DNA from 2 places in the Metasolibacillus sp. FSL K6-0083 genome. Region 1 is predicted to be linked to the other one. Evidence: riboswitches for the same ligand, from Rfam matches in the RefSeq annotation. Region 1 holds a riboswitch; the other holds the start of a gene.
What was found. Region 1 has a riboswitch for FMN ahead of MHB51_RS05925 (ECF transporter S component). Riboswitches for the same ligand answer to the same signal wherever they lie in the genome.
Positions count from the first base shown of each region.

Region 1 (16,352 bases):
CAAAGGAAAAGCATGTAGATTTGCGCTTCATCACGAATATCGAAGAGGATGTAGTGATTAATATTGACGAAGACCGCATTGAGCAAGTGTTGACAAACTTGGTTGACAATGCACTGCGCCATACACCTGTTGATGGTGCTGTAACAGTGTCCGCAACTTATGAAAAATCCTATGCAAAAATCGAAGTGCGAGATACAGGAATTGGTATTCCAAAAGATGATTTACCATATGTTTTTGAGCGTTTTTATAAAGCAGATAAAGCGCGAACACGCTCCAAAGGCGGTACAGGGCTAGGTTTAGCGATTGCCCGCAATATCGTTGAGGCACATAATGGAAATATTGCGGTAACAAGCGTTGAAAAAGAAGGAACTGCATTTACTTTTTATTTGCCATTGTAATAGAATAAAAGGGTGTGGGAAATCGGATTTTCCCACACCCTTTATCTATTTAAGAAGGTGAACTATGAATTTTTAAAGTTTAAAATAAGAAGAAATTCCCAATATATAAAATGAAACTTTTTTACTGGATGTACGACTAATTTTATGAGGATGGAGGTGGAATGGATGAAAGAGTCCATTTTCCATCGATTATATGATGAATATCACCAAGATGTATTCCAATTCCTAATCTATTTAGTGAAAAACAGATCTATAGCAGAGGATCTTTCACAGGAAGTATATATTCGTGTGTTGAGAGCTTATGACAAATTTGAAGGAAAAAGCTCGGAAAAAACATGGCTCTTTTCTATCGCTAAAAATGTTGCTATCGACTATTTTCGCAAAAATAATGTGCGAGAAAGGCATACGTTTGATGCCTTTGAATGGGAAAGTGAACAGCTCGTTTCTCCAGCTCGTACACCAGAGCAATTTTTAGAAATGAGTGAGGATATGCGTCAGCTACTAGAGGCATTAGAGCTATGCACTGGTGATCAAAAGATGGTCATCGTTATGCGTTATTTTCAAGATTTGTCGATTGGAGAGACGGCTGAAATTTTAAGCTGGACGGAGAGCAAAGTGAAAACGACACAGCATCGCGCAATTAAAACATTGCGGGGTATTTTAGAGCAGGATGGAAGGGAGGTAAATTCGTGATGAAGACGAAATGGGATGAAGAAAATATTGAAAAGCTTTTGATGCAGGCACCAAAAATCCAAGACCACCGTTCCAAAGAGGATGTTTTTGCAAAACTCCAAGCTGCAGGTGCTTTTGAAGAGCAGCAGCCAGTTCAAAAAACTGTGCGTCGTTCATATAAACGTATTACAAGCTTTGTAGCAGCAGCTGCTGTTACGTGTGCAATTGGTATTCCTATGTTTTTAACGATGACTGGAGAAGAAACTGACAAGGGAAGCGATGTTGCGCTACAGGAGATGGAAAATTACGCTAGCGATCGTGCAAATGTTGACAATCATACCAGTGAAGCTGATGCTGCAAAGGAGACAGCTAAGGAAGAGGCAGCAACTACTTTTTCAACAACGGAGGATATGTCCGAAGCACGTGCAATGACTCCGATTGATTCCACTGCTATTTATGATGATGCAGTAGGTGAAGGGGAAGTATTTACTGTTAGTCTGGCAGGGGACGAGGATGTAAGTATCCCATCTGCAATTATTATTCCAAAAGAAAAACTTGTTGAGGATTTTGGTACAGAGGAGCCTACACAAGTTGATATGTATAATTTATATGCACCAAAGCTCGATGAAGAGGCGTACGGATTTGAGGACACTCATCCGATTGAAGGGGAAATTACTGAAAGCGGACAAGAGCTGATAATTGCACTTGAAAATCAAGAGGGCTATTCAACTAAAAAAAGCATCAAAACATTAAGAGAAACATTTCCTCAATACGAGGAAGTGCTTTTGGAGCAAAATGCCCATGCTGATAATATAGAAACAGCAACAGTGCCTTTAAATCAAAACTATAGCTATTATTTATTTACACAACAAGGGAAAAAATATTATGTACAGCAGCCTCATGCGATATATGAACATGTAGACGAGGCGATTTACGGCATGGTTGGATTCAGCACAGAGCAGTATGAATCCGCTATTATTGAGGGGATTAACTTTACCGTAACTGTCACAGATAATGTCCATGTAAAATTTGAAGAGCCATTGGACTTAGAAGTGCTAGATTATAGGCGAGCAAAGCAAATGCTAGAAGCTATTATGCTAACAGCTGCCGCATTCCATCAACAAGTTGTTTTTGAAAATATTATACAAGCAGCATGGGATACCTTTGATTTTACAAAGCCACAGCCAATCCCTGTAGCGCCAAATGAATTACCACTCGATATAATAGAAGGTACCTGAATAGCATGTGAATACGCCGCTTTCAGGCACCTTCTTGCTTTTGATGAAGTGTTCACTATTTATCCCGCATTAACGGGCAGTAAACCGCCCACTTCCAGACTTAAGTGAAAAATCGGTTGAAAGATAAGTGGGAGGTCGACTGCCCGTAAAAGCCCGACTGGTTCAACTAACAATCCGTGGAGAAAAGCCTCCACAGATTGAAGTTTCACTTTATCCCGCATTAACGGGCAGTAAACCGCCCACTTCCAGACTTAAGTGAAAATCGGCTGAAGGATAAGTGGGAGGTCAACTGCCCGTAAAAGCCCGACTGGTTCAACTAACAATCCGTGGGAAAAGCCTCCACAGATTGAAGTTTCACTTTATCCCGCATTAACGGGCAGTAAACCGCCCACTTCCAGACTTAAGTGAAAATCGGCTGAAGGATAAGTGGGAGGTCAACTGCCCGTAAAAGCCCGACTGGTTCAACTAACAATCCGTGGAGAAAAGCCTCCACAGATTGAAGTTTCACTTTATCCCGCATTAACGGGCAGTAAACCGCCCACTTCCAGACTTAAGTGAAAAATCGGCTGAAGGATAAGTGGGAGGTCAACTGCCCGTAAAAGCCCGACCGGTTCAACTAACAATCCGTGGAGAAAAGCCTCCTCAACTAACAATCCGTGGAGAAAAGCCTCCACAGATTGAAGTTTCACTTTATCCCGCATTAACGGGCAGTAAACCGCCCACTTCCAGACTTAAGTGAAAAATCGGCTGAAGGATAAGTGGGAGGTCAACTGCCCGTAAAAGCCCGACCGGTTCAACTAACAATCCGTGGAGAAAAGCCTCCTCAACTAACAATCCGTGGAGAAAAGCCTCCTCAACTAACAATCCGTGGAGAAAAGCCTCCACAGATTGAAGTTTCACTTTATCCCGCATTAACGGGCAGTAAACCGCCCACTTCCAGACTTAAGTGAAAATCGGCTGAAGGATAAGTGGGAGGTCAACTGCCCGTAAAAGCCCGACTGGTTCAACTAACAATCCGTGGGAAAAGCCTCCACAGATTGAAGTTTCACTTTATCCCGCATTAACGGGCAGTAAACCGCCCACTTCCAGACTTAAGTGAAAATCGGCTGAAGGATAAGTGGGAGGTCAACTGCCCGTAAAAGCCCGACTGGTTCAACTAACAATCCGTGGGGAAAACCCTACTGATTGAAGTTTCACTTTATAAAAGGCTATTTCAATCTTTTTAACTTCTTTCAGCAGGTGTCCAAACACCTGCTGAATTATTGGAACTCGGTCTAAGAAAAGACCATATTAAAATAACGACGGAGTGACTAACATCGTGTTGGTTAGATTTGCGGCGGATGTCGCAGATTTTTCTAACGGTAAGGGTATGTATAAAAAGAATTCCAAGCAAAAGGGTTTACTTTTAAAAAGTTTCTTTTATAATAGAGGGTGTAACAACAAATTTAATATTGATTCATCTTCGGGGCAGGGTGTAATTCCCGACCGGCGGTAATTGAAATCGCAATCTCCGACCATTCACTTGGAGGTCATTGCTTTCGTATTTCATAAGCCCGCGAGCCCGCTTTTGCGGTGCAGGATTTGGTGAGATTCCAAAGCCGACAGTATAGTCTGGATGGGAGAAGGTGAAGGCGCAGTCGTCATTTCTCGGAAATGTCGTATTTTGCTTTAAAAAAGTCTGGTAATATAGGCTTGTTTAAATGCGGAAATTTATGACAAAAACGCTTTGGCAGCATGCTTTTTAAGCATGGTCGAAATTAGTAATACGACTTTTTTAAGCTTGCCTATTTCTCCCTTATACAATTTATTGTATAAGGGTTTTTTCGTGAATGGCATAGGACTGTCCTTTCTTCTTGCAAGAGTGAATCAGCAAAGAGGAGAGATTTTTTATGCGTAAGCAAAACTTGAAGTTACGTTCAACTGTAACAATCGCAATGCTAAGTAGCATCTCATTTTTATTAATGATGCTCGATTTTCCACTGCCGTGGTTTCCAGTATTTCTAAAAATTGATTTTAGCGATGTACCAGCGTTGATTGCAGCGATTACAATGGGACCAGTTGCTGGTATTGTAGTAGAATTGATTAAAAATATTTTAGATTGGCTGTTTAAAGGAGCCCCAACAGGTGTTCCAGTAGGACATATGGCGAATTTTGTAACAGGTATTTTGTTCATTTTGCCAACTTATTATTTTTATAAAAAATTCAAGACGATTCCTGGCTTAGCAGTAGGTTTAGCAGTAGGAACGTTTGTGATGTCTATTGGTATGAGTATACTGAACTATTTTGTGTTTTTACCAATGTATACTTATTTCTTAGGCTGGGGCTCATTTGATATGTATGAGACAATTGTACTTGGTATTTTACCGTTCAATATTATTAAAGGGATTATTATATTAACTGTTGCGCTGCTCCTATTCCGCACGATGAAAACATGGATTGACAAGCAGCAGTCCACCTATTTATCATTAAAATAATCACAAGCCGAGCTGCTCTATAAGCTCGGCTTTTTTATAAGGAAGTGAATAAAAATGATTCGAATGCTCACAGCAAATGAACAACTACCGATGGACTTGCTTTTATTAGCGGATCCATCAGAAGAAATTGTAATTGATTATATAAAACGTGGATACTGTTATGTGGCAGAGCGTAATGGACAAATAGTTGGTGTTTATGTGTTGCTACCAACAAGACCACATACCGTAGAGCTTGTCAATGTAGCAGTAGATGAACAATGGCAAGGGCAGGGAATAGGTAAGCAGCTTGTGCTACATGCGATTGAAAGTGCAAAAATGGCACAATATAAGACAATTCAGCTAGGCACAGGTAATTCTAGCATTGATCAGCTTGCGCTTTATCAAAAATGTGGCTTTCGCATAGTTGGCGTAGATCGCGATTTCTTTATCCAGCATTATGATGAGCCGATTTTTGAAAACGGAATTCAATGTGTAGACATGATGCGGTTAGAAATTGTACTTTAAGTTTGAACAAGCTGTCTAGAGGTGTTTTCATTTTCCGTTTATCTAGTCGTATGGCTTGGACTTTGAGCGATGACGGTAGCTACAATAATTAAAATATTTGTTGACGGGGCTGTCCAAAAAGCCGTGCATAGCCGGCATTTTGGACAGTAGCGATGATGTTTCGCAAAATGTTGATTCATATAAACAGAAAACGCCTCTTTTAAAAATGGGATGAACATTGGCTTTAGCAGTGTACTCCTTCAGTAAAAGTGGAGCGACGAAAACATTTATTTCAATGAGGTGTCAAAAAGAATGGACTTTTCAGACAGCTCCGTCATCGGATTATTTATAGGCTATTTTCGATACTTTATATACAAAAAGAGGCAAAGCTCGTTATTGCGACGCTACATTTGTTTTTGATAAATTTTGCGATAGTCAATTTTGCCATGTGTATCGAATTGAATATTATAAAATGGACGGTCTTTTCTTATATAAAATACGTGTTGGCGATGTGCTAAAAATTTTAGCGTAAAGGTGTTAATTAAGTGTTCTTCTATTTTATATAACAGATTCATTGCTTGGCTGTCATCTTGGCACATAGTTGCTTGCTGGAGCAATGCTTGCACTTCCGCATTGCTAGAAAAAGCACTAATAGGAGAGCGCTCGCTGTCTAATCCATATAACCAGCCAAGTAGCTTGTCATCCCCAATTGCAATACCACCAACAAAAATATCGTAATGCTGTACACAATAGTCTGCCGATGCATGGAAAGGCATAAGTGTTAATTCGTGTGGGATGTGATGGGCTGTTAAAAATGAGCTTAAAATTTGTGCTTCCCGCAAATGGTTGGCATGTGGCCGAATTTGCTGTACACCGATACGTAAATAAGGAAAATCAAGTGTCGGTAGCGGAAGCGGTGATTGCTGTTGTCTGTTATTTGTCGTTAAAAAGCTAGTGGCTATTATTTCACCTTCTTCTGTTAAGCAGTAGCTTGCTGCATCAATTGCCTCAAATAATGCACGTCGATACTTTTCATCCTGCAATGGCCCACGTGCCGCATTGAATATAATAAAATCGGCTCCCTGCTCTTGAAAAACGATTTTTTGTTGTGCTATATGTGCAGCAAAAGGAAGTGCACTGATGCCAAACTGTTGAATGTTTTCTGTAAAAAGAATATCCACATCATCAATCCATGGTCGCTGCTTAAAATATTTCGGAAATACGGAGAGTCGCATATGTTGCTCATTTTTCTCAGCGATATAAAATGCACCGCAACCAGGCGGGATGCCTTTTGCACCTTCTTCAATCCATTTTACAGGTATAATAGAAAAGCGATAACTACATAGTATACGAGGGAATAGCATTGTTGGCTGTGCAAGCTCTATTGTAAAATGATATGGGCTTGTCACAGTCAATCGCGCCTCTGGTAATAGTTTTCTCATACAAGCGCGCTTTAAGGAAGCAATGACATCCTCGCTTGTGAGCTTTGTTCCATTGTGAAAGTAAATATTTTTACGCAATGTAAAAGTCCATTTTTTTGCGTCGCTTGTGTGATAGCCGTAGACTAAATTAGGTTGCACACGCTCTGTTTCTATACAATAAACAAATAAAGGCTCATGTATTTGATTGTAAAAATGCATATCGTGCCGAGAGTTGCCGTTTAACGGGTCATAATGAAGCTGAATATTTGGATAAGGATAGCGAAAAACATCGCGTTCCTCCTCATTTGAAAAGCCGTAACGTTGCTGTAGCCAATTTTCTACTTGTGGATGTGAAATTACATCGTGCTCTTGTAATAGTGCATAGGCCTCTTTAAATTGTTGCTGCTCCCAATAATGGTCGAATGCTAAATAAATAGCTTCTAGCTTTGTTAGCTGTAAAAGCACTGTAGGCTTTTTCCCACGACCTTGTGTAGTATGCCATTTTAGCCATCCACGTTCCTCACATTTTTTTATAAGCACCTTCGCATAGCGTGCAGAGCAGCTCCATATTTGCGCTAACTCTGCAATAGATGTTGTGCTACTTTGTCCGACTTCAAAACGCCCATATAGTTTTAAAATGTATTGAAACATAGCTCCTCCTTTAAAAGGTGAACAATAAAAATAAAGTGCTCACTTTTTGTTCCTCTATTTTTATTTTACACTAAATTGCAGGAGGTGCTTAGATGAATTTATATCATAATCGTAATTTTTTATTGTTGTACATAGGGACAATCGCATCAACGATAGGCTACCAGCTTTATAATTTTATTTTGCCACTTTTTATATATGATTTAACAAAATCGGCACTGGCAATGAGTACGATGCGTATGATTGATTTTTTACCGAATATTTTGCTAGGCATGCTTGCAGGGGTGCTTGTTGACCGTATGAATCGCAATAGGATGCTTAAATATACAGGTTTTATTAAAGCGGTGCTTGCGACATTGTTAACTGTCATTATTTTGTTAGATACCGTGCAGCTTTGGCATATGTATATTTTAGGTTTTTTCATGGCAACTGTTAGCTATACATTTGGGAATGCGCAACATGCGATTGTGCCACAGCTCTTTGAGAAGTCGTTGATGACTGAAATTCAGGCTAAATTTTCGTTTATTAATACGCTGTTTTCAATAGTAGGTCCAGCAATTGCAGGGATGTTGCTCGTTTTTATTGCCTATGATTATTTATTTATTGTTTATGCATTCTCGTTAGTTGTTATTTGGTTGAGTGTTTTTTTATTAGACGCGACACCAACACCGGAAAGAGCGCATAAGCAATCTATTTTAGCCGATATGAAAGAGGGATTTATCGAGCTATTCGGTAATAAAACATTATTTTATCCGACGATAGCTATTTTATTTAGCAATTTAGCGACGAGCTTTGTCATTGGGGTGCAAGTTTTTTACGTAGTTGATGTGCTACAGGAAACGAAGGAGCAGCTTGGATTTATGTATTCAATTGCTGCTATAGGAGGTCTTATAGGTGCTAAATTTATTCAGCCTCTACGCAGAAAATGGACGCGCGGCAAAATTTTTACGACAATTTATTTAATCGATAGTTTCGTGCTGCTGTTATTCTTTTTTGCGACAACCTGGTGGCAGCTTGGTATGTTATTGGCTATTCGTACATGTACAACAATCATTATCAATATTATTTATTTAGCCATTCGTCAAGAATCAACACCGAATCAGTTATTGGGACGTGTTGCAGGCACATCCTCTATGTTTATGAAGCTTGCACTACCTGCTGGTTTATTTATTGGAGGAGTATGGGCGGAGACGCTACCAATTCCGTATATTTTCCTTCTTTCAGCTTGTATCGTCTTTGCTATTTATATTGTGCTGACAAAACAGCAATTCAGTACAATACAGTAATTTTAGGATTGTCGGGTATATGCTCTGACAATCCTATTTCCTATATATACCACTTGTAAAAACAAACGAATGTTCGTAAAATAAGAACAAACGTTCTTTGGAGGAGTGGTTAATTTGTATGCTAATTGTCCAGACCGCGTAATTGTCTGTATCGATATGAAATGCTTTTATGCAAGCTGTATCGCAATGTTGGAAGGACTTGATGTGGAGCAGGAGCCGATTGCGATTGTTGGAAATCTTCATCAAGCAGGCAGCATTGTACTCGCTGCCTCACCACCGATGAAGCAGCATTTCCATATTAAAACGGGCAATAGACGTTATGACATACCAAATCATCCGAGCATTAAGCTATTTGAGCCGAAAATGGATTTCTTTTTACAAATGTCGATAGAAATTACGAAGTTAATCATGCAATTTGTTCCGCGTGAAGCCATTCATGTGTATAGTGTCGATGAAAGCTTTATTGATTTAACAGGTACTGAGAAGCTATGGGGTGCACCAGAAGAAACAGCGATGACGATTCGGCAAGCGATATACAATCAATTTGGTATTCCGTCCGCTGTTGGCATGGGTCCAAATATGTTAATGGCAAAACTAGCGCTCGATTTAGAGGCGAAAGCAACAGGCTTTGCGAAATGGACTTATAAGGACGTGCCACAAAAGCTTTGGCCCATTGCTCCACTATCGGAAATGTGGGGGATTGGACGACGTATGGAGTATGCTCTAAATAAAAAAGGGATTTTTAGTGTTTATGATTTAGCACATGCGAATCTTAAAATGCTTGAAGATGAGTTTGGCATTATAGGAAACCAATTGTATTATCATGCGTGGGGCATTGATTTATCGACATTTGAGGAGCCAGATACGAAGGAGCCGATGAGCTTTGGCAAAGGGCAAATGCTTATGCGTGACTACCATACGCATGAGGAGATTTTAATTGTTTTACTGGAGATGTGCGAGGATATCGCAAAAAGAGCAAGGATGGCTGGCTATATTGGAGCAACTGTTTCGCTTGGCGTTTCTTATAGCCGCTCGGCGCTGGAAAAAAACTTTTATCGCTCTAAAACAATGATTGAGCCGACGAATGAAACAATGAAAATGTATGAAACTTGTAAAGAGCTATTTAACATTCATTTTGCAGAACAGCCTGTGCGTCAGCTTTCTGTACGTTTATCTAATTTACAGCCACATGGCAGTATTCAGCTCGATTTGTTTGATGAGCAAAAAGAGCAACGGCAAATGCTTGGCTATACCATGGATGCGATTCGCGAGCGTTTTGGCGCTACCTCATTACTGCGAGCTGTATCATTTACGACAAGTGGCACAGCCATGCAGCGTGAGCAACTTGTCGGTGGACATTTAAAATAAAGTAAATTGTTAAATTCAATTATGCAGAGGCTTAATTCATCAGGTTGTTAATATAGGATAAAGGAGTGAACGTGATGTTGCGTGACCGAGGGAATAAAAAATGGTCTGCCATGATGCTGAGCGAGCATATGGAAATGCTGCGCAATTTAGAAAAGGAGCAGATGAAAGAGTATCCTTTAGAACGTGCGGAATGGGAGTTAGAGCATTTGCAACAAACTGTGCAATACGCTCTTCAAACAAAGGCAATAATTTGCCTTATTTTATGGCAGGGGTCGTCTTTTCATGAAGTCATCGGTGTTATTACAGCGCACCAGCAGGAAATGCAGGAGCTAGTTGTTACAACATCTACGCAAACGAAGCGAATTGCTATTTCCTCACTTTATTCAGCACAATTAATGGATGAGTATGATGATTCACTGCAATGAGCGTCAGTTGGTCCATAAGTTTATTATTTTAGAGCTGACAATGCGCACATTACAGTATGATTTTTCACTGCTGTCTACATTAAAAATGCATAGATTTTATACACATATTATGGAGAAACTCGTCAAAAAATTGCGCTTAGAATACGAGACACATAAGCAATTATTGAAGAAACAAGGCATACGCTTTGTGCAACTTGTGAAAGTAAATGAATATTTTTGTGATGTGATACTGGCAACATCAGGTGAGGATTTAACAATACGCTATGCCAATCAAACATTAAAAAAAGAGGTAGAGCGGTTGATTTTACTTTATTTTGAGTAAACTAACGGTTGACTTGTTCTACGAAAATAAACAAACTCTCGCTAGGTAATTGGGCGAGGGTTTTTTATAATGAAAGTAAGGAGGCGGGAGGATGGAGCATTTTCAATTTGCTATAAAGCTAGCTACGAAACGAAAAGAATTAGGCGTGACACAGGAGCAGGTGGCACAGTATGTAGGTGTGTCAAAGGCAGCGGTATCGAAATGGGAAAAGGGGCAGAGCTATCCAGATATTACATTGTTGCCGAAGCTCGCAACTTATTTTAATATGACGATTGATGCATTGTTAGGCTATGAACCACAAATGACAAAGGCACATATGCGAAAAGTGTATGCGACATTAGCCGAAAAATTTAACAAGCATAGCTTTGCTGAAGTACAACAAGAGATGGAGGAATTGCTTGCGGAATATTATGCGTGTTTTCCTTTTCTTCTACAAATGGCACAGCTATATTTGAATTATTATAAGCAGGCAGATGATTCTGGAGCGATTTTACAGCGAGTAGATGAGCTATGTCAGCGCATTATGGAGCATTGTAGTGATGTGAAGGTTATTTATGAAGCAGAGATGCTGTTAGCCTATGTCAAACTGGAGCAGGGGCAATTTGAGCAAGTGCTAGAAATTTTAGGTGAAGAGGCGCGTATGCAATATGGCTCGGAGCATCTTATTGCTATGGCACTATCGATGCGTGGCAATCAAGAGAAGGCAAAGGAAATATTGCAGGTGAGCATGTATCAGCATATGCTTGGCACAATTAGCAGTGCTACAAATTTATTGCAATATGAAGTAGAGAATCCAAGTCATTTTGATGAAACTGTTCAACGAGTTGAGGCAATGTTGCAGTTATTTACAATTCAAAGATTAAATATGAATGCTGGGCTTGTCTTTTATTTACAGGCGGCGGCAGGTTATATACAGCAACAGCGTGAGCAACAGGCAATCGAAATGTTAGAGAAGTATTGTCAAATATGCTTAAATATTAAATTTCCAATCGAGCTACGTGGAGATAGCTATTTTTACCTGCTAGATAATTGGATTGCCAACAATATTCATCTCGGTGCACAAGCGCCACGCGATGAGCAGTCCATTAAGCGTGATTTACTTGCAAGTATTACAAAGCAGCCTGTTTTTGCAAGTGTTGTGCAGCATGTAAGATTACAAAAGATGCTATATAGAGTAGCGCAATATTTACAAATTGAGGAGGAGATTGTGTGAGTGAGCTTCAACAAATACCTTGGGCATTAGTAGCGCCAATTTTAGTCGTGCAGTTCATTTTAATGATTGTTGCATTGATTGATTTAAAGCGTATTTATGCAACTAATGGACCGAAATGGATATGGCTAATACTTATTTTAATTAGTGGTATATTAGGTTCCATTGCTTATTTCATTGTTGGGAGACGACAGGCATGACATTATTACAAGTTGAGCAATTGACAAAAAACTTTGTGGGGAAAAATGTGGTGGACGGCGTAAGCTTTGAATTAGAACCGCTAACCGCCACAGCACTTATCGGTCCAAATGGTGCAGGGAAAACGACGACGATGTCAATGATTGTAGGGTTGTTACAGCAAACGAGCGGTACGGTTACGATGCAAGTAGTACAGGATATACGGGGGAGCGTCGGCTTTCTACCACAGTATCCACAATTTTATCCTTGGCTATCGGCTTTAGAATATGTAGAAATGGTTGGAAAATTGAGTGGCGTGCCTGCAAGGGGCTTGCGAGAGAAAAGTATCAAAATGCTAGAGTATGTAGGATTAGGTGATGCACTACATAAAAAAACAGCAACTTTTTCTGGGGGAATGAAGCAGCGTCTCGGTATTGCCCAGGCAATTATTCACGAGCCAAAGCTGTTGCTATTAGATGAGCCTGTATCAGCGCTGGACCCTATTGGACGACAGGAAATAATGAATTTATTAAAAGAATTGCAGCAGCAGACAACGATTTTATACTCAACGCATATTTTGCATGATGCCGAAAAAATGACGGATCAGGTGCTATTTATGAAAAATGGACAGTTAGTAGAGCAAGGTTCATTAGTATCAATTCAGCAAAAGTATGCTGACCCAAGATATCATATACAATTTGTCCGGGAGCAGGAGGCTGCGAATTTCGCAGTGCGTTACGCAGGACAGCTTGATGGTCTTTCTGTTTATTTACCAATACAGCAGACGATGCAGCAAGTACTACAATTATTGGCTACAGAACAATTAGAGATTGTTAAAGTGGAGCGTGTAACAGCAAGCTTAGATGAAATTTTTATTTTGATTCAGCAAATGTCGGATACCCCAAAGGCGTAACAACAAGAATCGAATAGTTAACTGACTATAAAGTGAAACTTCAATCAGTAGGCGCTTTTTCCACTGAATGTTAGTTGAACCAATCGAGCTTTTACGGGCAGTTGAATTCCCATCTATCCTGAAGCTGATTATCACTGAAGTCATGATGTAAGGGGGTTACTGCCCGTTACTGTGGGATAAAAATAGAGTCCTCGACGACTGTTGCAAAGAGCTTGCTGAAAGTGTCGGTAGAGGCATAATTGATGAGAAAGGTGGCGTAGCAATGACACAATTTTCGGTATTGCTGAAAAAAGAGTTTTTAGAAAGCTGGCGTAGCTTTAAATTTTTATGGATACCACTCGTTTTTATATTTTTAGGTGTTACAGAGCCATTAACTAATTATTATATAGAAGATATTTTAGCAGCAGTTGGCAATATGCCGGAAGGCTTTGAAATGCTTTTTCCTGAGTTGACTGCGGCTGATATTTTATTATCAACAACGGGACAATATCAATTGATTGGGCTACTTGTTTTAATTAGTGCATTTATTGGCTCTGTAAGTCGGGAGCGCCATAATGGAACCGCGACATTATTATATGTTCGCCCAATTTCAGCAGCAGTTATTTTTATGAGTAAATGGATGATGGCTTCCATCGTTAGTATAGTAAGTGCAGTACTAGGCTATTTGGCAAGTATGTATTATACAGTCATTTTATTCGGCTCGGTTGCCGTTGATGATTTTGTAAAAATGCTATTAACCTATTGTGTCTGGTTAGTGCTTGTAATGGCCATTACAATTGCAATGAGCGCAGCATTTCAAACAGGTGTGGCAGCAGCAATTGCTATTATACTTATACCAGTCGGTCTATTTGTTGACTCGGCAATTGGAGGATTTTGGACTTGGACACCTTGGAAACTAGTGAACCATGGGTTAAGCTTTGTGACTGACACAATTATTATGGCTGATTTTCAAATGACATTGCTCTTTACAGTAATTGCAATTATTAGTTTTAGTGGACTCGGCATTTTAGCAACAAAGCGTAACTGGCGTTTAACAAAGGTATGAAGAAATGTCTGAGAGGGCGTGTCTGAAAAAATATTTTGAGACACGCCTTCACGACGAAAATAGTGACCATTTATCCCGCATTAACTGGCAGTAAGGCGACCACTTTAAGGCTTGAGTGAAAATATGCTAAAGGATAAGTGGGAGAACAACTGCCCGTAAAAGCCCGATTGGTTTAACTAACAATCCGTGGAGAAAAGCATCCACTGATTGAAGTTTCACTTTATTGTGACAACCACTGGAGCCCGCTTTTTTAGATAACTTTTATTATTGGATAGGCGTTTCATAAATCATCAATGTTTGCCCTTCCTGTAAAGAGCTTGATTGGAGCTTATTCCACTGTTTCAGCGATGTGATGCTCACATTATAGCTTTCTGCAATACTGTTTAAAGAATCATCTGCTGATACAGTGACTGTTGTTTTATTTTCAATTGGATAATCATATTGAGTGAGGTCATATTGTTCAATTAATTGATTTAACTTCTGTTCATAATTTGTATCGGTAGCATAAGTACCTGTTAAATAGCTTGTCACATCACGATAAGAGGAAGTATTACTTTTAAAGGTAGCGTGATAGAATGCTTTATCCCATGACACACCATTGCGTAATAAATTAGCATAATCTCGCAAGGAAGCCTCATAGGAGGGGTATTTCCGAAATTCATCTAAAATCGTTGTTAGATTACCATTTCCATCGTCCTCTTGTGTTTCCAACGTTACAGAGTTATTTTTATATTTGCCCTTAATACCAAATAAATTGTAATTCGGCTCAGTAGCAAGCCCACTTTGTCCTTTATTACTTTCTAAAATTGCCTGTGCAAGCATAACGGATGCATATAAATCATTTTCAGCAGCTAGCTTACGTGCAGTCTCTCCGATTGTGCCAATAAACTGCTCAACGCTTAAATCCTCTTCGATCGTCTTAGGAATGGACTGTTCATATTGATTAGAAGAAAAAATAGTAAGTAATGCATATATTCCAAGCACAAATAGCATAATAACAATGCCAAGCGTGAATAATAGTCTTTTTAATCGTTTCATACGTACGAGCGCCCTCTCTTTTTTATTACTATTAAAAGTTTAGCATGATAAACTTTATCATGCAAAAAAGGGAGGAGGGAAATTTTTAACTTCTTTCAGTATATTTATTTGCGACGAGTAATCGCAGAAGCGTATGTTTTTATACCGAAAGCGTAGCGACAAATCTGATTTGTACCGATAGCAAGGCGACAGATACAGGTAGAGAAGTCTCGCACCTCAGTGAACTTCTACCAAATAGCTTGATAAAGTGAACCTTCAATCAGTGGGGGTTTTCCTACATCCCCCACTGATTGGTAGTTTCACCAATCGGGTTTTTACAGGCTGTTTGATTCCCCACCTAAACATCTTGGTTTTACCTGCTGATTTGAAGTGAGGGTCTTACAGCCTGTTAATACGGGATAAATCTGTCGTATCCACTTGCTAAAAAATACTACATAGTGCTTTAAAAATAAGGGCATTTTTTTGTCGCATCCTACAAATACTATTAATAAAATATTATATAGGATGTGACGTGTTGAAAAAAATATACGTATTCATATCACTAGTGCTTTTGCTGGCTATCATTAGTTTTTTAACAACAAAGGAAGAGGCGGCCGCTAATCGCAGTAGGCAATATTATGAAGAAGCGGGGCAAGTTGTTTGGGATATTCATACAGATCAAAAAGTTTTGGCGCTTACATTTGATGATGGTCCCCATAAAGAATATACATCTGAGATTTTAGATTTGCTTGCATTGCATAAGGCGAAGGCTACATTTTTTATTATTGGTGAAAATGCCAAGAAAAATCCCGAGCTTATAGAGCGTATAGACACAGATGGACACGAAATTGCCAATCATACGTATACGCATCCTTTAAAGACGACAGTACCTAAGTTACTGAAAGAAATCGAACAAACTTCGGAACTTCTATATCAAATTACGGGGAACAGACCTAAGCTATTCCGTCCTGTTGGTGGGCAGTATACGGATGCGATGATTGATGCCATTGCAGATTCAGGCTATAAAGTTGTGATGTGGTCATGGCATTTGGATACGGAGGATTGGAAGGAGCCAGGAGTAGAAAAAATCGTTCGTATAGTGAATAGTGCCAAAGAAGGTGATGTCATCCTATTTCATGATGGAGGAGGCAATCGCGAGCAAACGGTTGAGGCGTTGAGGCAGGTTTTACCAAAACTACAGGAGCAAGGCTATACATTTGTAACGATTTCAGAATTATTAGCAATACAGCAATCT
Region 1 covers NZ_CP152046.1:1,221,377-1,237,728, reverse strand. Annotated here, with positions in the region: gene MHB51_RS05940 (ATP-binding protein) at 1-398, shown strand, start outside; gene MHB51_RS05935 (RNA polymerase sigma factor SigX) at 564-1,091, shown strand; gene MHB51_RS05930 (hypothetical protein) at 1,091-2,308, shown strand; FMN riboswitch at 3,763-3,939, shown strand; gene MHB51_RS05925 (ECF transporter S component) at 4,198-4,782, shown strand; gene MHB51_RS05920 (GNAT family N-acetyltransferase) at 4,837-5,286, shown strand; gene MHB51_RS05915 (hypothetical protein) at 5,325-5,504, opposite strand; gene MHB51_RS05910 (ABC transporter substrate-binding protein) at 5,670-7,337, opposite strand; gene MHB51_RS05905 (MFS transporter) at 7,430-8,620, shown strand; gene MHB51_RS05900 (UV damage repair protein UvrX) at 8,735-9,988, shown strand; gene MHB51_RS05895 (YolD-like family protein) at 10,063-10,413, shown strand; gene MHB51_RS05890 (aconitate hydratase) at 10,388-10,735, shown strand; gene MHB51_RS05885 (helix-turn-helix transcriptional regulator) at 10,827-11,948, shown strand; gene MHB51_RS05880 (PLDc N-terminal domain-containing protein) at 11,945-12,145, shown strand; gene MHB51_RS05875 (ABC transporter ATP-binding protein) at 12,142-13,035, shown strand; gene MHB51_RS05870 (ABC transporter permease subunit) at 13,298-14,080, shown strand; gene MHB51_RS05865 (glucosaminidase domain-containing protein) at 14,345-15,118, opposite strand; gene MHB51_RS05860 (polysaccharide deacetylase family protein) at 15,633-16,352, shown strand, end outside.

Region 2 (16,352 bases), 550 kb from region 1:
AGCAATGGGAACAGGGGTATCAAAAACTGTACCAACAACTGCTGACTACGCGAGCGAATCCGATAAACAGGCGCTTAAAAAAGCGCTTGCTTATATGGGCTTAGAGGAAGGTCAGCCAATTACATCTATTGCCATCCAGCATGTCTTTATCGGCTCTTGTACGAACTCCCGTCTATCGGACTTACGTGCAGCAGCAAGTATTGTCCAAGGCAATAAGCTTCATCCGAATGTAAAGGGTATTGTCGTTCCAGGCTCCCATTCAACGAAAAAGGCAGCAGAAGCAGAGGGACTGGATAAAATATTTATAGCGGCTGGCTTTGAATGGCGTGAATCAGGTTGCTCCGCATGCTTGGGCATGAATGAAGATATTATTCCGTTTGGCGAGCGCTGTGCTTCTACCTCAAACCGTAACTTTGAAGGGCGTCAAGGCACCGGGGCGCGCACCCATTTAGTAAGCCCTGCAATGGCAGCGGCAGCAGGCATTTATGGACATTTCGTAGATGTGCGACAACTAGAGAAGCAAGAAGCGTAGGGGAGAGAAGACGATGGAACCAATTAATATTGTGAAAAGCGTATATGCACCGCTTGATCGAAAAAATGTAGATACAGACCAAATTATTTCAAAGGAATTTTTAAAGCGCATCGAGCGCACAGGCTTTGGCCAATTTTTGTTTTACCATTGGCGCTTTGACAATGAGGGCAATGAAATAGCCGATTTTGTGTTAAATAAAGCACAATACAAGGATGCAGAAATTTTAGTTGCGCAGGACAACTTCGGCTGTGGTTCCTCACGTGAGCACGCACCTTGGGCAATTTTAGATTATGGTTTCCGTGTTGTCATAGCACCAAGTTTTGCAGATATTTTCCATAATAACTGCTTTAAAAACGGCATTTTACCAATTAAATTAACGGAAGCAGAATGCGATGAGCTACTAGCGCAAGGCTTGCAAGAGGCACAGTCAATCGAAGTGAATTTAGAGGCACAAACTGTCACAACACCTTCAAAAGTATATCACTTCAATATTGACCCTTACTACAAAGAAATGCTATTGAATGGCTGGGATGAAATTGCTTTAACATTTAAGTATGAAGATGCAATTGCAGCCTATGAAGCGAAGCGTGTTGTGTTTGAATAAAAGAAAACCTGAAATGATATGAGCTTGATGGTAACGTCAAGCTCATTTTTTTGTGGATAAAAGAGGAGAGCAAAAATATAATAGCATCAAGAATATTGAATTGATATAATTTAGCGAAAGATAGTTGGAGGTAGTGTCAATATTTTTATATCAATGAATTTATATAGCATCTTTATTGGAATACATATTCATATGAACAGAACAATGATACCTCTTTTGAAGGATAGGTCGTATCTGGCGTTTTATATGCGTTGTTTGATTACAAATTCACATAAAAAATCCTTTATATTGGTTTGTGATAGAAAATTATCCCAATCCATTATAAAGGACAAATCGTATGGATAAATGTAGATGGAAACCAAAAAACATTTATTTACGAAAAATATTAATAATTAAAATTATCAAACCTGCTATACCAACGAGTACTGCCATAAAACTATAATCTATAGACATGAGTGAGATATAGAACAGCCCAATTATACCTAGTAAAACTGGATTTTTTAAGACCTTTTGCTCTTTATTCCTTTCACGATATGCATATATAAATAGTAATAAAGAAGAGAGCAACAAGGGTAGGTATTTTAAATCCAAGAACTTCACCCCACTTTTTATAAATTAGTATGGTTTACTACTAAACCACCAATTACCGATTTGTGCACTTTGGTATGACCATTGGGGTGAAGTATAATTACCAACACGGAAGCGTGCTGTCATTTTGGCATCTTGATAATGAAAAGCAATTTGATTGGAACCATATCCAGTTGGAATAGGATATATATCGAGTAAGACCATACGACATCGGCTAAATCACCAATTAAAGTTGTAGTGAGAGATAGCCCATAACTTGTAGCCGCAGTTTTCGCAGTTGTTAAAATTGCTGGAGCAGTTATACCCAGTTGCGATAAAATTGCTATTCATACAATTATTATAGCAGTAAGATAGACGGCAGCTTTGGCTGTATCACCAGCTATATATTACAAGCGTAACAAGCATCTACATCATTTGCGGGAAAACACATGAATAAATAAAATTATTACACCTACTACACCAACGAGTAATGCCATAAAACTGTAATCTAAATACTTGAATAAGATATAAAGCAATCCAGCTATACCTAATAAAATTGCGGTTTTTAATTCCTTTGGTTCTTTATTTCCGTTGCGATATGCAATTACAAATAGTGTTAAAGAAGCGAGCAACAACCCTAGGTTATTTATTTCCAAGAAGTTCACCTCACTTTTTTAATAAATTAGTACGGTTTATCACTAAACCACCAATTACCAATTTTTGTACTCTTGTATGACCATTGTGGTGTAGTAAGATTACCAACTTTAAATCTCGCTGTTAAAGTAGCATCTTGATAACGAAAAGCAATTTGATTGGAACCATATCCAGTTGGAACAGGACTAGTAGTTCTATATATCGAGTAAGTCCATACGGCATCAAGTATATCACCTATTATTTGTGCAGTGGCGGATAGTCCAAAACCTGTTAGAAAACTTTTGGCACTTGTTAAAATTGCTGGAACAGCTACACCCATTTGCCCTAAAATTGCTACTCCTACTATTACCATAATACCAAGATAGACTGCAGCACTTGTTATATCACCAGCTAGGTCTTTTGCAGTTGTTGTAATTGTTGCATATTTTACTGGAGTATACGCAGAAAAGGGAGTTATAGTAGGTATATCGTCGTAATATTCAATTTCAGTTTCAGCTACAACACCTAGATTTTCCCCATTTAGTGTCAACTCATAAGTATCCGTATTAATTAAGTATGTTAAACCTTCTGAAATTATTTCAATTTCATTATCAGATAGAACATTAAAATCAATTACTTCGCCAGTTTCATTAAAAATCGCTTCTTTTTGGCTGTTTAGTATTGCTTCGAGATCAGGTTCGCTATAAGCTGCTTGCATCGTACTAGCGGAAATATTTTTTGCAAATGGCAAAGAAGCAAATACTAAAATAAAAGAAGTGAATACAAATAAAAATTTCAACATTTTCTTTTTCAAAAAAATCACTCCCTAATTTTACTTTTTTTTACTTGTGTTACACATATAAGAATATATTACTTTAATCTAAATGTAAATAAATTTTTCATTTTTTACACTTTTTGGTATAATATTATTATAATTGAATATTGTACCATATTCATTTCGAGAGTTATTAGAGGTGTTTTTGTAAGTAAATAGTGAGAGACAATAATCGAAATAAAGATTTTGAGTGTTTGTATTTTGTATATGCAAATGGAGTTCCTTCACAATTGATTATGTAAATCATCTGGGTGGACATGCGAAATGTAGTAGTATGATTTTTGGTAGGCTTTACTTGGAGTCTCTACAGGCATAATTCGCACACAAAAGGCATTATATCAGCCGTCACTTAGGTGTTCTTCTTGAAGAGAGATAGTGCCAGGTGGTTCGTTGGCTCAGTTAACAATTGTCTTAGAATTGGTTAGTTCTACATTTAGACCCGCCTCTTGGAAAATTTCTCTTGGTAATTTTCCTTTGTCATTTTCAGCGATGAAATGATGTTTGAATTCATCTGTATACGTAATCGTTTTCTCGCTAACTGCATGTACATTTGGATTATGTTTTAGCTGTTTCTGTTCTTCTTTAGTAAATAATTTTTTTGTCATCTCTCATCCGCTCCAACATCTTTTTTTCATTATAAAGAAAAATACCCTATACGATAGTCTTTTTTCAAAGTGTCTATCGTATAGGGTACATTTTAGAAAAGAAGTGGCTTCTTTTTATTATTGAATCACAACCGCATGCGCCCCAAGTGCCTCATAGCTTGAAAAGAAGACATTTATATCAATCGTTTCATAGCCGTAGAGCGGATTCATAATTGTCACGCTATTATGGTCATAGCCTGTTAAAACGACAGCGTGTAAATTGCTGTAAATAGGGTGCTTTTCACCTGTTTCTTCAACAATCCAAAAGCGATTTGTTCGCGGTGGTTGCCAATCAATTGTAACCCATGTTAAAACAGGGTAGCCTTGATCTATAAGCGCTAAAATTTCCTTTTTCGTGGCATTAGTAATATTCGCCGCACGTAAATTGGAGGATTGCTCAGCTAATACAATATTAGCTGCTTCTGCAATAGGATTTGCAAAGACATAAAAGCCATCTGTTGCACTAGCTGGGTTACCAGCATATGCAAGCTCTGGGTCGGGTCCGTATCTTATACCATCGCGAATTTCTGTAATTTCTCTTGGCAAGTATTCACGCTTCATCGTCATTTTATCTTTTTCGACACCGAAATAATTGAGCATAGCCGTTAAAGAGGTGATTTCACAGCCATTTGGCAGCTCTGGATTTTGGAACACGGTTGGAACTGCTAAGCCTACCTCAGAATGCGGATAAAATGTTTCGATAATAAGATTAGGTTTACTTTTATCAAAAGTAAAAGCTCGACGTGACTGTTCGCGCCCATTGGGATGATAAACGACAGCCTCAAAGCGTTCATGCTCCTGTAGCTGCTCAAAAGCAGCAACTCCATCTGTAGATGCTACAGTACGCGCAATTTCTTCACCAGTTGACTCACTTTCTATCGCAACTATCACTTCAGGAACAGCTACACGACTATAAAATTCTACCGTATAAACAACTAACTCATCAGAAAAATTTGCTGCCTCATGATTTTTTACAGCTCTAAATAGAGGTTCGGCATTTTGGCAGCTAGCAAGGATGACTAGAGCGAAAAGTAACATCACTAATAATAATTGTTTCAATTCGTAGTCATCCTTTCAAAAGATTATTGCTTTACAAAATATTCGTTATACCAAACAAGGAACATATAAATCGACCAAATTTTACGCTGGCTATTCGTTGTACCTGTTACATGGGAGTCAAGTAGCGCTAAAATTTTATCACGGTTGAAAAATTGTGCTGCTTCTTCACTGCTAAATAGCGCTCGCACTTGTGCTACATATTTTTCGTCGCGCAGCCAATGGCGAATTGGCACAGGGAAACCGATTTTTTTACGGTTCGCCCATTCTTCAGGTAGCGCCTCACGTGCCGCTTGACGGAATGCATATTTTGTATTTTCTTCATTCACGCGGTAGCGTGTTGGTACAGATGCCGCAACATCCATCATTTCACGGTCAAGAAGCGGTACACGCAGTTCAATTGAATGAGCCATTGCCATTTTATCTGCTTTTAATAAAATATCATCTACTAACCATAAATTTAAGTCTAAAAGCTGCTTTTTCGTTACATCATCATGACCTTGGAACTTTTTGTAGTAAGGACCTACGATATCTGCCACAGAAGGAGCCTTATTAAAGTCAGATGTTAAAATCGCTGTAGATTCGTACTCTTCAAAAATACGAGCTTGACCGATAAATGTTTGCTCAACTGGAAGCTTAGCACGTCTTGCCAAACCACCAATTTTGCTATTTGGCATAATCGTTCCCGCAATATTGGCTAAAGCGCGGATTGGGGAAGGCAGGCTTTTAAACTTCTTCATATTCGGTGTGTCCATATATTCATCATAGCCACCGAATAATTCATCAGCGCCTTCACCAGAAAGAACGACTGTTACATGCTTGCTCGCGAGACGTGCTAAATAGTAAAGAGGAACAATCGATGGATTTGAATGCGGCTCATCCATCATATATTGAATTTTTCCTAAATCTGCAAAGCATTCATCTGAGTTTAAAATTTCATTAACATTTTCAATGCCGAGCTCCTTTGAAAGCTGCACGGCATTGTCAATTTCAGAGAAATTTTCAGCGCTAAAGCCTACCGTAAATGTTTTATCTGGACGAAGGACACTTGCTACGTAGCTAGAGTCAACACCACTTGATAAAAATGAGCCTACTTTTACATCGGCAATCGTATGTGCCGCCACAGATTCACGGACAGCATCATCAATATCCTCAATAATTTTTTCGAGCGGACGCTCTTCGGGAGCATATGTTGGCTCCCAGTAACGCTCAATTGTTAAATGACCATTTTCATACGTCATATGATGAGCTGCAGGTAATTTAAAAATGCCTTTAAAAAATGTTTCATTTAATACAGGGTATTGAAATGTTAAATAAGGCTTTAATGCTTCCTTATTTAGCTCTTTCACAAAATGCGGATGCGGTAAAAAGCTTTTAATTTCCGACCCGAAAAATAGCGTACCATTCATTTGTCCGTAATAGAATGGCTTAATGCCAAAATGGTCGCGTGCCGCAAATAATTTTTGGTTTTCACGATCCCAAATGATGAAGGCAAACATCCCACGTAGCTTTTGCACAAGCTTTGAACCATATTCCTCATAGCCATGGAGTAAAATTTCGCTATCCGTTTGGGTTTTAAACACATGTCCCTTAGCAATTAAATCTTCACGAATCATTTGGTAATTATAAATTTCCCCATTAAAAATTAAAACGAGTGACTCGTCCTCATTAAATAAAGGCTGTGAGCCATGCTCTAAATCGATAATGCTTAGACGGCGAAAGCCAAGGTGAGCTATGCCTTCATTAAATTGACCACCGCTATCAGGACCGCGATGGATAATTTGATTCATCATATTTTCTAAAACGGCTGAGGCTCCTTCAACCTCACCGATAAATCCAGTAAATCCACACATAAATACTAATTCTCCCTTAATGTTTATTGTTGTCAGTCATCGTATATTGCAAGCCGTATCGTTTCAAACAAATTTTCGCCAATCTATAAAAATAATCGTTCCAAGTTAATTTTGAAATTTTATAGTTTAATCAATTTTTTATTTTTAAAAGCTTACTTTAAGTATTATGCCTAAAAACTATGCTATTGGTCAACTGCTTGATATGTAAGGGTTTTATTATGCATTAGTCCCACTTTCCATTTAGAACAAGTGTGAAAGCATTTACAATGGCATCTTTAGTTTTTTAGTACCGTGTGAATCATTTCAGATGTATTACCTAATCGCTCTGCAGTAGCTTTCTCTGGAAAGCTATTATTCATTAGTATTGTTGCGTGAGTATTTCTTAACTAATGAATTATACAGTAAAGTATTGGCTCTCCGGAAAATAGAGAGGAGTTGTCCGAAAAGTCCATTTTGTTTTGACACCGTATTGAAATCAATGTTTTCATCGCTTCCCTTTTACTGAAGGATAACACTGCTAAAGCCAATGTTCATCCCATTTTTAAAAGAGGCGTTCTCTGCTTATATGAATCAACATTTTACGAAACATCATCGCTACTGTCCAAAATGCCGGCTATGCACTGCTTTTTGGACAGCCCTATGCTTTTTATTTTTTTGTGAAATAACAATATACTTTTGGATTCTTATTTGATTTAAAAATCTTCATTTGCCCATTTTTTCTTTCAAGCTTGGTGCTATGTAATAGGAAAAAAATAGTTTTATGAAGTTTGGCAACAACCATTTTAGATATGTTGTTACTTAGTATTATAGATAAAAGAGTGCGTATAAGAAATGGTTTTCTTATAACAAGTAGGAATTAAAAGATTTAATGACAATGTTAAATCGTTGAGATAAAGCTAAAAAGTTTTTATCAGAAAAATTACTTAGAAAATATATCTAGATATGCTAAAGCTCATCTTGTTGTTGATGCCAACTTTGTAGTCTGCAGTATCCTCGAAACACTGCCATGGCTAAGAAATCAACTTGCGCTAGTGTTCCATATACCTTTTCAAACCAAATTCACGGAAATAAAGTTATTTAATTTTAAATGCTCCCTTTTAAATGAACGAGGCAGGTTAATTCAATAAGATATTTATGGACTCAATACACATTGAAATATTTGGATGAATCCTAAAAAAGTGTATAATATAATAATAATCTATAGAAAGTGAGTGATTTAATATGATAGTCAGCTCTTTACCTACATCAAAAAACAAACTTGAGGTGCGGAAGCTTTAATAATCTCAACAAAATTCTTCCGCATATACTATTGGAGGAAATGAAATGTTTAGTTATTATGGTGCATTAAGTACGGAAGTATATGATTTTACCAAACCTGTGGGGTATTCAATTGGCGGTGACATTGAATATTATCTTGAAAGATTAAAAGGAACGAAAGGGAAAATACTTGAAGCTGCTGTCGGTTCAGGCCGATTCTTAATTCCCCTACTTGAAAATGGATTTATTGTTGATGGTATTGATTATTCAACTGAAATGTTAGATTCTTGTCGAAAACGATGCAAAGAAAGAGGCTTAAATCCGAAGCTATATGAAGGGAACTTACGTAGTTTTTCTTTGGAATCAAAATATGAGGCGATTGTTATACCTACTGGCTCCTTTTGTTTAATCGACAATTTTACGGATGCTAAAGACGCTCTGAAATGCTTTTATAATCATCTAATGCCCGAAGGACGTCTAATAGTTGATTTGCTATTACCAAGTAATTGGCGTACAGAAGAAATTACTACTGCAACCTTTCCTCTTTCTAATGAAGAAGGCATTACATTAGAAAGCAAATCAATTGAAATCAACTGGATTGACCAATATACCTTATCTTATTTAAAATACGAGAAATGGAAAGAAGGTAAGCTCGTAGACACAGAATTACAGAAGTTTGCAATGAGATGGTATGGAATGGAAGAATTCAAACTGATTTTAGAAAGCGTTGGTTTTTCTGATATTACTTGTTCTGCCGATTATTCTTTCAAAAGGCAACCATCAAAAGATTGCCAACTCATTACATTTGAGGCTGTACGAAAATAATCTAATCGTACATTTCTGAAATGGGATGTTTGCAAAAGAACTGAGCGTTATTTTTTCGCTCTGTGAACTAGATGAGAATAATAAAATGAGGGACTCACCAAAGATGATGAGTCCCTTTTAATATTCTAAGGAGAGTGAAAAATTGATTTTAAAGAACGTGAATGATTACACAAACTTATTTGAAGATGTACGTACTCATGTGATGGAAAGTGCTGAAAAGTTGGGTGCTAGCGGTGGTGCTCTATTTATTATTCAGAACGATAAAATCGCAAAAGAATCTTATTTTGGTAAGCAGTCTAATGCAAAACTTGCTCGAGATGTTCAAGTAGACACTCAATTCCATATTGCATCTGTAAGAAAAGCTTATATTGGTTTTGCTGCAGCTTATGCTATATACAATGGTTACTTTTCCATGGATGATACAGTTCAGCAGTTTGTTGAAGATTCGAATTTAGTTGCATATGAGGGGGTAACTATTCGTCACTTATTAACCCATACACATGGATTAAAAATTGTTGACGGCAATAAACTAGTAAGTGAATATAAACCTGGTGAATCATGGGCATATAGAGGTCCAAGCATTGATTTATTGACAATGATTATCCGAAAAACAACGGGACAGTCTGTTGCTGAAATTATTAAATCACAGGTTATTGAACCACTAGGCTTTCAATCAACAGAATGGATTAAGATGAGTAAGCCTCATTCAAAAATTGCAAACGCTATTCGAGATGCAGATAACCCATTTTGGACGAAGACGGATGTAGTAGATGGTTCTGGAATGAATATGTATGTGTCTGCACAGGAGCTTGCTTTATGGGGTTACATTCATTTAACAGAAGGGAAATGGGGAGGAAAACAGATTATTCCTAGAGAAATCATTCAAATGGCTACATCCATTCAAACTCCCAACCCAACACTTCCTATTCAGAAGAATGGATTTTTATGGTTTGTAAAAAACACAAACCTTAATTTTAACCAAATAGGCGATACAGTTCCACAAGGTTCCTATCAATTACTTGGCTACACCAATGTAGCTTTGCTCGTCATTCCAGAGGAAAACGTAGTAGCAGTAAGAATGCTCAACCGTTACGGCTCACCTAAAGGATACGATTATTTAAGCGACATTCGGTCTTTTGGAGATACTGTTTATAAATGTTCTATAAAATTAACAATGCAATAGCATTATAATTAAAAGGTGTTGCAGGGATACTCAAATGCATATGAAATTCCACAAAGAGGCACGATTGCTAAGCAACACCATTACGAAATAATTCAACTTTTTTTGTAAAAACAAAACTAAGATTTGCTGAGAAAGAATCCATTTTGATTAATCTTTTTTTCAAGCTGGATTCTTTCTGTTTATTGTTAAATACTAGATTGTAGGATTTTTTTAATCAAACTTTAGCATAAATAATTATCGAAATATTCGGATTTCATAATGGTTAAGTCCAAGCTTCTTTTAAAAGCCGAATACCTAACTGAATTTCTTCACACGAGAGATTGCTAAATCCAAGCTTTATAGCTGGTTCAACTATATGATTTTGTACTGAATAAATGGAAGTAGGATACACTTTCACTCCTAGTAAAGATGCGCGGTTAATTAAACATTCTTCAGTAAGGTTTAAGTGTATTTTCACTAATACAAACAAACCAGATTGCTCTCCTATAATTGAAATCGTATCTTTGAAATGTTTTCTTAATTCCGTAGTAATGCATTGCATTTTTCGCTTATAAACGAGGCGCATTCGCTTAATATGTCGATTCCATTCACCTTCCTGCATAAAATTAGCCATCGCAAGTTGGTGTAGAAGGGAGGCAGTGCATTCGAAAGCTGACCACTGTTTTTTATAGTTCGATAGCAGCATTTCTGGAAGTACCATATAACTAATACGTATTCCAGGAAGAAATGATTTAGAAAAATTACCTAAATAAATAACTCTTGTTGAATCAATAGAGGCAAGAGCCGGAAATGGTTGCTGCGTATAGCGAAATTCACTATCATAATCATCCTCTATTACATAACCTTCTTTACTATTAGCCCACTGGATGAGCTCTAACCTTTCCTTTATCGACATACTAACACCAAGAGGGCTTTGATGGGAGGGAGTAACATAAATGAGGCGAGACAACAGTTCATTTAATTTTGAGAAATCGACACCTGATTTAAAGACGGGGATTGTTTCAATGGACAAATTATGGAATTTAAAAGCTTCTCTTGCACCATCATAGCCTGGGTCTTCGACAATAATACTAGAAAATTCCCTTTTTAAAATTTCGATGAGATTGATTAACATTTGTTGTGTTCCACTACCAATAATTATTGAATCAACACTTGTCCTTACACCACGAGATTGAAATAAATAGGTGGCAATTTGTTCACGTAAACAATGTTCACCAAAAGGGTTTCCATAATAATAGCTTTGCTGTGTATATAAAACTTGATTCGTCATTCTTCGCCAAATTTTCAAGGGGAAATGCTGTTGGTCTACTGTTCCCGCACGAAAATCAATCAGAATATGTTTACTTTCTTTTAATTCAAGCTCTTTATTATTGATGTTCATCAAATTATTTTGAAACAAAGATGAATCTACTTTATTTACAAAATACCCTTTGCGACCTTCGCTGCGAATATAGCCTTCAGCCATAAGCTGTTCATAGGCTGTAAGTGTAGTATTCCTACTTACTGAAAGTGAATTTGCGAGTTCACGAATAGAAGGTAGCTGGTCATTAATTGAAATGTCACCATTCTCAATATACAACTTGAACTGCTCATAAATTTGTTTATATTTAGGTGAAGTATTATTAAAGATAAATATAGTATTTTTCATTTATATAATAACTCCTGACATGCATATTTGTTTATAATTGTACCTTTTTTTATGTCAGTGAACAATGTATGATTTTTTTAATAGCTTAGATTAAATAGATAAAGGGGATAATAAAGCATGTTTATACCAAAGTATTATAAGGTTACGGATTTTAAAGAAATTACAAATTTTATTAATGAAAATTCATTTGGAACTTTAGTTACAATAAAAAATGAAATACCAATAGCGACACATATTCCTTTATTGCTAAATCAGGAAGGGGAAGATTATTTTATTACTGGCCATATGGCTTATGGAAATCCCGCGTGGAGAACTTTTGAAGCATGCAAGGAAGTGCTTGTTATGTTCCAAGGGCCTCATGCGTATATTTCTTCCTCTTGGTATGGACATGAAAATGTTCCTACTTGGAATTACCAAGCGGTCCATGTATATGGAAAGGCGAGTATTTTAGACAAAGAAGAGCTAGTACAGGACTTAACATTATTGCTTGAAAAATACGAGGCTAATCGAGAAAATCCGATTTTATGGGATACACTTTCCCCTGAGTTATTAGTAGCTGAACTTAAAGGGATTGTTGGCTTTAAAATTAAAATAAGAGAAGTTCAAGCTTCGTATAAAATGAGCCAGAATCGCAATGAAGTGGATTATCGAAATATTGTAGCGCAACTACAAAATGAGCCGAACGCTGATTCACACCGTATGGCAGAAGCAATGAAGAAAAGAGAGGAATTTAGAGGCAATAAAAATGCTGCTCAGAAAGAACAGTGAAAACTAATATGTCATATAGGGGCTGTCAGAAAAGGAATACCCTTTCTGACAGCCCCTACTCAATGTAAGTTTTTTGAATATAAAAAGTGAATTTGGGGAAAATAGAATAGGTATAATTTTTTAACTTCTATCAGCACTATTTTTGTGCTAATAGCAAAATGGCATGTATAGGAAGTACGCTCACTGTTAGAGGGTCTTTTGACGTAGGGGAGGCGTTGTTTATCGGGTTTTTAGCCAAATTTTTCGTTTCAAAACATGAGGAGGAGCAAACAATGACAGCATTAAATATTGGTATTATTATTGGTTCAACACGTGAAGGACGTGTAAGCCCACAGGTAGCACAATGGGTAAAGGAAATTGCAAATCAACGAAATGATGCAAACTATACAGTAATCGATATTGCTAATTACAAATTGCCTTTATTAGGTGAGCCGGGGCAGGATGCATCTGGGGCAAAGGGCTGGTCAGAAATTATTGCAAAACAAGATGGGTTTGTATTTATCGTTCAAGAGTACAATCATTCTATTACAGGCGCTTTGAAAAATGCGATTGATTATTTAAGAGTAGAATGGAATAACAAGGCAGCAGGAATTGTCTCCTATGGCTCTGTAGGTGGTGCTCGTGCTGCGGAGCATTTGCGCGGTATTATGGGAGAGCTGTTAGTAGCAGATGTGCGTGTTCATCCAGCTCTTTCATTATTTACAGATTTCGAAAACGGAACAGATTTCAAACCGAAAGATGTTCAGGCAGATTCAGTAAATCAGATGTTAGACCAATTAATTTCATGGTCAAAAGCATTATCTACAATTCGGTAGGTCTGCTATGAGGGGAACGTTAGCGTAATACATTGCTGTTTTTTGAAATATAATCTTTTATAGAGAAGCGCATGCATTTTCTTCGACTAAAAACATTTTTTAAATCTTTCTTTTAATATTTCATAAAATAAAAAACGTTTCTTTTGATAGACTAGATTTTTTGCATTATTGCTGTATAATTAAAGCCAGCATAAATATCACCTTCGGGGTCGGGTGCAAATCCCAATCGGCGGTATAGCCCGCGAGCTTTATTAAGCAGGATTCGGTGAAATTCCGGAGCCGACAGTAAAAGTCTGGATGAGAGAAGGTAGGCAAAAAAGCAACATTCGTGTGGCTTTATTTGAAGATGCCTTTTAACGACCCCACATTTCTAAGTGGGGTCTTTTTAATTGAATAAATTCCTTCGGGGTCGGGTGCAAGTCCCAATCGGCGGTATAGCCCGCGAGCTTTTTTTAAGCAGGATTCGGTGAAATTCCGGAGCCGACAGTAACAGTCTGGATGAGAGAAGGTAGGCAAAAAAGCGACATTCATGTGGCTTTATTTGAAGATGCCTTTTAACGACCCCACATTTCTAAGTGGGGTCTTTTTAATTGAATAAATTCCTTCGGGGTCGGGTGCAAGTCCCAATCGGCGGTATAGCCCGCGAGCTTTTTTTAAGCAGGATTCGGTGAAATTCCGGAGCCGACAGTAACAGTCTGGATGAGAGAAGGTAGGCAAAAAAGCGACATTCGTGTGGCTTTATTTGAAGATGCCTTTTAACGACCCCACATTTCTAAGTGGGGTCTTTTTAATTGAATAAATTCCTTCGGGGTCGGGTGCAAGTCCCAATCGGCGGTATAGCCCGCGAGCTTTTTTAAGCAGGATTCGGTGAAATTCCGGAGCCGACAGTAATAGTCTGGATGAGAGAAGGTAGGCGAAAAAAATTAGCTATGGTGCTAGTTTATTTAGTGACGCCTTCTTCGTAAAAGCCCCCTATTTAAGGTGGCTTTTTATTTTTCAAAGGGAGGTGACTGAATGAGTGACGAACAAGTTATGCAATTCGCTTTGAGCTTGGCAAAATCAGGTAGTAATCAAACTTCTCCTAATCCACTTGTTGGGTGTGTTATTACAAAAAATGAGGAGATTATAGGTTTTGGTGCTCATCTTAAATTCGGAGAGGCACACGCGGAAATTAATGCCTTAAAAATTGCAGGTGAGAGAGCGGAGGGTTCGAAGGTTTACGTTACACTTGAGCCATGTAGCCATGTTGGGCAAACAGGTCCATGTGTTGAGGCACTAATTAGAGCGCAGGTTGCACATGTTTTTATTGCGACGCTGGATCCGAACCCACTTGTAGCTGGACGGGGAGTTCGAAGGTTGGAGGAGGCGGGCATTACGGTAAGTATAGGACTATGTGAAGAAGAGGCAAAAGCATTAAATGAAGCATTTTTTTATTATATTTCACATCGTTTACCTTACGTTACATTAAAGCAAGCCATTTCGTTGGACGGTAAAATTACTGCTGAGATAGGGAAGCAAACTGCAATCACGGGTAGGCTTGTTCAAAAGGATGTGCATTATACAAGGTCAACACATGATGCTATTTTAGTAGGCTCAAATACGATTTGCATTGATGACCCAAGCTTAACGAATCGTTGTAGTACCTCAAACAAACAACCGATTCGAATTGTTATTGATCGTGATGGAAAAGTACCAAATTCAGCGAAAGTTTTTAATGATAAAACGGCTCTAACTTGGCTTTTTACAACAAAATCTCGTAAATTAGCAGGTGTTCGTACGTTTGTGATAGAGGATTGTTCCTTGCGAAATGTATTAAGAAAGCTAGCAGATGAAGGGATTATGACTTTATATGTTGAGGCTGGCTGTAAAATGGCGGATGCCTTTTTACAACAGCAATTCGTACAAAAAATGATTATATACATTGCGCCCAAGCTATTAGGAACAAATGCGCTTTCAATGACAACAATTGCTTTGCAAGAAGCGTTTACTTTTACTAAAGTTGAAAAAATTGGTGAAGATATTAAATTAACGATGATGATGAAATGAGGTGTACAGTTGTTTACTGGAATTATTGAAGAGCTCGGTACGATTGAGAAAATGGCAAAAGGACAGGAATCAATCGTTCTTACAATTGGCGCTAAAAAAGTTATAGCAGATTTGAAAGTTGGCGATAGCATTGCTGTAAATGGAGTATGTTTAACTGTAACAAGCTTTACAAATACGAAATTCACGACAGATGTTATGCCTGAGACGGTCCGTGCAACCTCACTATCGCAATTGCAAATAGGTTCCGTTGTTAACTTAGAGCGTGCTATGGCTGCTAATGGGCGTTTTGGGGGGCATTTCGTATCGGGGCATATTGATGAGGTAGGGACTATTTTACGTAAACGTTCGTTCGCGAATGCAGTTTATTTTGATATAAAAACATCTCATGAATCAACTGCACTTTGTATACCACGTGGGTCAATCGCAATTGATGGTATTAGTTTAACAATATTTGATTTACAAAAAGAAATGGTTACGATTTCGATTATTCCACATACATTTAATCAGACAACACTTGGATTTAAACGTGAAGGTGACCTAGTCAATATAGAAACAGATTTATTAGGAAAATACATTGCCAAGCAGCTACAAACAAAATCAACAACGTTAACGGAGGATTTTTTACAACAAAATGGATTTTAAAGGCGGGATAATATTATGTTTAATACGATAGAAGAGGCAATTGCTGACTTAAAGCAGGGGAAAGTGATTATTGTTGTAGATGATGAGAATCGTGAGAATGAAGGCGATTTTGTTGCATTAGCTGAATATGCCACGCCCGATGTGGTTAATTTTATGGCAACGTATGGAAAAGGGTTAATTTGTACACCGATTGATTTACAAATAGCGCAAACTCTTCAGCTTGAGCCAATGGTTACAAATAATACGGATAAGCATCAAACGGCATTTACTGTAAGTATTGATTATATTGATACTACAACAGGAATTAGTGCTTTTCAAAGAGCATTAACTATCGAAAAAATGCTTGATGATAAGACGGAGCCACAGCACTTCCGTCGTCCGGGGCATGTTTTTCCTTTAATCGCAAAAAAGAATGGGGTACTCGAAAGACCTGGACATACAGAG
Region 2 covers NZ_CP152046.1:667,394-683,745, reverse strand. Annotated here, with positions in the region: gene leuC (3-isopropylmalate dehydratase large subunit) at 1-532, shown strand, start outside; gene leuD (3-isopropylmalate dehydratase small subunit) at 546-1,136, shown strand; gene MHB51_RS03075 (hypothetical protein) at 1,752-1,928, opposite strand; gene MHB51_RS03070 (hypothetical protein) at 2,135-2,359, opposite strand; gene MHB51_RS03065 (hypothetical protein) at 2,386-3,150, opposite strand; partial or broken gene MHB51_RS03060 (HTH domain-containing protein) at 3,594-3,776, opposite strand; gene MHB51_RS03055 (C39 family peptidase) at 3,894-4,874, opposite strand; gene asnB (asparagine synthase (glutamine-hydrolyzing)) at 4,898-6,724, opposite strand; gene MHB51_RS03045 (methyltransferase domain-containing protein) at 8,048-8,806, shown strand; gene MHB51_RS03040 (serine hydrolase domain-containing protein) at 8,949-9,989, shown strand; gene MHB51_RS03035 (PLP-dependent aminotransferase family protein) at 10,252-11,637, opposite strand; gene MHB51_RS03030 (FMN-binding negative transcriptional regulator) at 11,755-12,405, shown strand; gene MHB51_RS03025 (NADPH-dependent FMN reductase) at 12,678-13,220, shown strand; FMN riboswitch at 13,416-13,533, shown strand; FMN riboswitch at 13,616-13,734, shown strand; FMN riboswitch at 13,817-13,935, shown strand; FMN riboswitch at 14,018-14,135, shown strand; gene ribD (bifunctional diaminohydroxyphosphoribosylaminopyrimidine deaminase/5-amino-6-(5-phosphoribosylamino)uracil reductase RibD) at 14,235-15,266, shown strand; gene ribE (riboflavin synthase) at 15,276-15,908, shown strand; gene MHB51_RS03010 (bifunctional 3,4-dihydroxy-2-butanone-4-phosphate synthase/GTP cyclohydrolase II) at 15,924-16,352, shown strand, end outside.
Region 2: another riboswitch for FMN. It lies ahead of ribD (bifunctional diaminohydroxyphosphoribosylaminopyrimidine deaminase/5-amino-6-(5-phosphoribosylamino)uracil reductase RibD); the one in region 1 lies ahead of MHB51_RS05925 (ECF transporter S component).